One region of the Syntrophomonas sp. UBA5494 genome, then DNA from elsewhere that is predicted to be linked to it. Evidence: predicted binding sites of a transcription regulator. Region 1 holds the regulator's gene; the other holds the start of a gene.

Region 1 (2,472 bases):
ACCTGATTGGAAAGCTGATAGAAATTGCCCAGTATTTCAGTGCCTTCGCCATATAAACCCCTGACAGTCATCCCCAGCTGGCCGATATTGTGAAAAATGCGGTTGGTTTGGGCCGTCATGGCCATCCCTGGCAGATGCAGCATTACCGAGGCCCTCATTCCGGTGCCCACATTGGTGGGGCAGGCGGTCAGATAACCGCGGTATCCGTCAAAAGCGTAGGTTAGAACCCTTTCCAGTTCATCATCCAGCATCTGCACTGCATCATTGCATCTTTCCAGGTCAAAGCCCGGCAACAGGCCTTGTATTCTCAGGTGATCCTCTTCATTGATCATTATGGACCGTGAACCGTCTTCATTAACCAGCAAGCCCCGATAACTGTCATTGAAGTGAGCGTGCTGAGGACTGATCAAGTGCTTTTCCATCAGTATCTGGCGGTCCAGTTCAGAGAGCTGGTCAAAGGTCACCCCCTGCAGGGACCGCAAGGGCTCATATTCACTCTGGGAGCAAGCCTGCTTTACCAGATCTATGACTTTTTTTCCGGTTTGTTCATTCAACAGATGCGGAAAAGGGACAACATCGAGATTTCGGGCCAGCCTGACCCGGCTGCTTATGGCTACATCCGTTTCGGGTCCGGCGGAACTGTCCATCCAACCAACATGAGTGCTATACAATAAAGAATCAATACCCATCTGGATGTCACCTCTAATCCAGCTTTTTTTCAATTTCTTTTAATGCATCCCTAATTTCAGCGGCTTTCTCATAATCCTCTGCCAAAATCGCGGACTGCAACTGCTCCTTTAAGTCTTCAACCTGCCGTTTTATCCTGGTCTTTTCTCCGCTGCGCAGCGGTATTTTGCCGGTATGCTGGCTATTGCCGTGAATCCTCTTCAGTGCTGATTCCAGCTCATCCTCAAAAGCCTGATAGCAGTTCGGGCATCCCAGTTTACCAGTGTTGCGTATATCCATAAACCTGACCCCGCAATTCTGGCAGGTAGCCTGTGTGGTGGGATTGGCCAAACCCGCACCTTGCAGGGCTTGATTTCCGCCCAAAAATCCTCCCAGCAGGTTAGGGATGTTGAACTGGCTGGGATCAAACATCAAGGCGCCTTTTTTGGCTGCGCACGATGGGCATAAATGCATTTCGCTCTTCTGCCCATTGTACATTTCGGTTAAATGGACTGTAGCCGGTTTTTGTTTACATTCATCGCACTGCATAATCTATAGCCTCCTAGTCGGTCTGCAAGCCGGAATATCGGGCCATGGCCTCAACCAGCTTGGATAAAACCAGATGTCGCTGTTCTTTGGAAAGATCCATAAAAAGAGTAAACAATAAGTCCTGGAGCAAGCGGGCTTCAGATTCTCCCAGATGCTGGTCCTCCTTTAAATGAGCAATCAGGTCCTTTATATCAGCCTGCACCCGGCCGCAACTACCGGCATCTGATTTAACGCGGGTAATGCGCACAAAGCCCTTGCCGCCGCGTCTGCTTTCAGTGATATAGCCGTCTTTATAGCTGAAGCGGGTGGACAATACATAAGTCACCTGCGAGGGCACACATGAAAAGGTTTCAGCCAACTCGGCCCGCTGTATTTCTATCTGCTGAAGATCACTGCGGTTGATCAACACCTTAATATATTGTTCGATTCGGTCAGTTATGCTTCTTCTCAAGGCCAGATCCCCTTTGACTATTATTGACCTTTAAGTTTATTTTAATAATAAAATAGAGAAAAGTAAACGAAAATCCTTTTATTAGAAAGACTGATAATTTTCGCTCCGGCCAAACTCCCTTTTTAGCGTTAAGTTAAAAACAGGCTCTGGCCTGAAGTATGAGCGTCCCTTGGTGTTAAAGCGGTTATTGCCGTTTATACTTAAGCATTCCAAACTGGTGGTGTGGCTAGTGCTAAACCTATTGTTGCCGTTCGAAGGGCAAAATAGCAAAAACGCCCCTGTCCTTTGCCGGACTATCAGCCATAAACGGGCGGGCTGCCTCTGCAGAGCCGTTTTTACCGGCAGTATGACAGTACAAAGCTGGCTTTTGCAGAAACAAGAAAGGGAGTCCTTGTATTAAAGGATTCCCTTAAGCAGCTGAACGAGTATATAAAAAGTTCTACTCTTCCCAGAATACTTCGATGCGGTCTCCAGCCTTGATGGGGGTAGTAAAACCGGCCTCACTCCCGTTAACTTTCAACACCAGCCTGGCGTTGAGGTTAGGATTCAAGCCATAAACCTGAAATATATCGCTCAAAATGGCACTGCTGATGCTGTGATCCAGACTGATGGTGCTTCCGTCGATCAACTCCGCGGTTGTAGGGGCCGGTTTTCCGTCCATCAGTATGCCGGCTCCCGGGGCGTTTATCACCAGTTCCTCATCATTTACGTAAACCCGCAACCGGCATGCATCAGTATCTTCCAGGATCTCTTGCAGAATCGGATGGGGCGGCAAGAGAGTGTACGTCACCTCAGCCTCCCAGGGG
Region 2 (2,472 bases), on a different contig from region 1:
TTACGCTCATGTTGGGCTTTTTTCCGGTGAGTTCTTCAACCAGCTTTTGCACCACCGGCACCCGGGTAGAACCGCCCACCAGAATGACCTCGTCAATATCCGGGGCGTTTAGCCTGGCATCTGCCAGAGCCGATTTAATGGGCTGGCGCAGTCTTTCAACCAGGTCGTGCACCAGATCTTCAAATTTTGCCCGGGTCAATTTTATATCCAGGTGTTTGGGTCCATCGGCATCCGCGGTAATAAACGGCAGACTAACCTGGGTCTCCAATACGCTGGAAAGTTCTACTTTGGCCTTTTCCGCCGCTTCAGTCAAGCGCTGCAGACTCTGTTTGTCTTTCCTCAGGTCGATGCCGTAATCCTTTTTGAATTCCTCCGCCAGCCAATCCACGATAGCCTTGTCAAAATTGTCTCCTCCCAGATGAGTGTCCCCATTAGTGGATTTCACTTCAAAAACCCCGTCCCCGACCTCCAGGATGGACACGTCAAAAGTCCCGCCGCCCAGGTCAAAGACCAGTATGGTTTCATTAGTCTTCTTTTCCAAACCATAGGCCAGGGCGGCAGCGGTCGGTTCATTTATTATTCTCAAAACATTTAACCCCGCGATTTTTCCGGCGTCTTTGGTAGCCTGGCGCTGGGCGTCGTTAAAGTAAGCCGGTACGGTGATAACCGCATCGACCACCTTTTCTCCCAAGTAATTGGAAGCATCCTCCGCCAGCTTGCTCAATATCATTGCGGAAATCTCTTCCGCAGCATAGAATTTGTCATCAACCTTGAATCGAACCGCATCAGCCGGCCCCGCGCTAACCTGGTAGGGCACCAGCTTGCGCTCGTCTTCAACCTCTTTAAAACGCCGTCCGATAAATCTTTTTACCGAGTAAAAGGTCTTTTCAGGATTCAAGGCTCCTTGGCGCTTGGCAACCTGTCCCACCAGGCGGCCTTTTCCCTCTTTAAAAGCAACTACCGAAGGTGTTGTTCTAGATCCTTCGGCATTTATTATAACCGTGGGGCTCCCCCCCTCAATCACTGCGACAACGGAGTTGGTCGTACCCAGGTCAATTCCAACTGCTTTGGCCATTACTATACACCTCCTCAAGTAAATCATGAGCCAAACTCATATTGAAATATAAATATGGTATTTTTCATCCGGCTGGGTGAAGCAGCCTTAAATCAGTCACCAGCTTTCCTAATATCTGTCTTTTATTATAATATGCACCTTATTAATAGTCAATAAAGGTCAAAGCAATTTATTTACATATTCCGTCCTGATACGCAGCGGGTTTTTAATAGTAATTCATCATTCCCTGTACGATGTCGCGGAACACCGGGGCAGCGTCTTTGCTGCCGCTTTCACCGTCTTCAGCCAGAACCACGATAGCAAAGCGGGGTTCAGCGGCGGGGAAGTATCCGCCAAACCAAGCGTTGAGTATTTCACGGGGAGGGGTGGTACTATTATCAATTGTGCCGGTCTGACTGGTACCGGTTTTCCCTGCAATTGGCACTTCCTGCATGGCGGCGCTCTGGCCGCTCCCTTCTGTAATCACTTTTTCCATCATCTGCCGCATCACGGCGGCAGTTTCCAGGCTGATTACTTTTTGCTTGGATTGATCAGGCCAGACTTCTGTGCTGCCATACTGATCTACGCTGTAGCGCACCAGGGAAGGCGCTTTCCAGAAACCCTCATCGGCGATCGTCGCAATCATGGAGGTCAATTGCAATGGAGTGAGCATCACCCCTTTTTGCCCCACACAAGCATTCCCCAGTGCGGCAGGTCCGGCTTCAATATTCACATAGCTGTAATCAGTGTCAGCCACATAACCTTGAAGGGTTTCATCAGTGAGGTGGAACCGCTCCACATATTTCATTAAATTGTTTCTGCCCAAAGCTTCCCCGACCGCTATAAAACTGGGATTACAGGAACGCGTAAATGCAGTGGTCAGATCAATCCGGCCATGACCTTCTTTTTTCAGACAGGAAATGGACACCTGAGAATTAAAATCGTAGGCCCCATCGCATTCAAAATAATCGTCAACGGTGACGGCTCCTTCTTCTAAAGCTGCTGCGGCTACCAGTATTTTAAAGATGGAGCCGGGGTGATACCTGCTTAAGGCCCGGTTGGTAAGGGTGCTATAAGGGTCGCTGGCTATTATCAGGCTGATATCATCGTAGGGATTGAAACCGGGCCTGCTGGCCATGGCTAAAACCTGGCGGGTTTCGATGTCCATCACCACCACCGCCCCGCGGTCCACGTGCCGGTTCATGGCTGTTTCAGCCAGTTCCTGAATGCGCTTGTCAATGGTCAAAGCCACCGTGCCCCGGGAGTTTTCCTGTTCCTGACGCAGTTTAAACATCAACCCTTTTATAACCGTATTGCGGGCATCCACCGTTGAAACTAATTCCAGCTCGGCAGTGGAATTGGCCAGGATGTGATCATAGCTTTTTTCGATGCCTGATTGCCCGCTGTTTCCTGTCGGG

What was found. Region 1 encodes CtsR, which represses protease genes until heat stress. Its sites were predicted from a motif close to AAGGTCAANNAAGGTCAAAT; they were not measured.
Region 2: a site for CtsR is predicted at 1,221-1,240, ahead of dnaK (molecular chaperone DnaK). Genes of this name have one in related genera too.

The regions. Positions count from the first base shown of each region.
Region 1 covers NZ_DIPG01000038.1:75,787-78,258, reverse strand. The annotation lists gene B3W37_RS04145 (protein arginine kinase) at 1-689, opposite strand, end outside; gene B3W37_RS04140 (UvrB/UvrC motif-containing protein) at 703-1,215, opposite strand; gene B3W37_RS04135 (CtsR family transcriptional regulator) at 1,229-1,666, opposite strand; gene pilM (pilus assembly protein PilM) at 2,106-2,472, opposite strand, start outside.
Region 2 covers NZ_DIPG01000056.1:15,640-18,111, reverse strand. The annotation lists gene dnaK (molecular chaperone DnaK) at 1-1,075, opposite strand, end outside; gene B3W37_RS06600 (peptidoglycan D,D-transpeptidase FtsI family protein) at 1,281-2,472, opposite strand, start outside.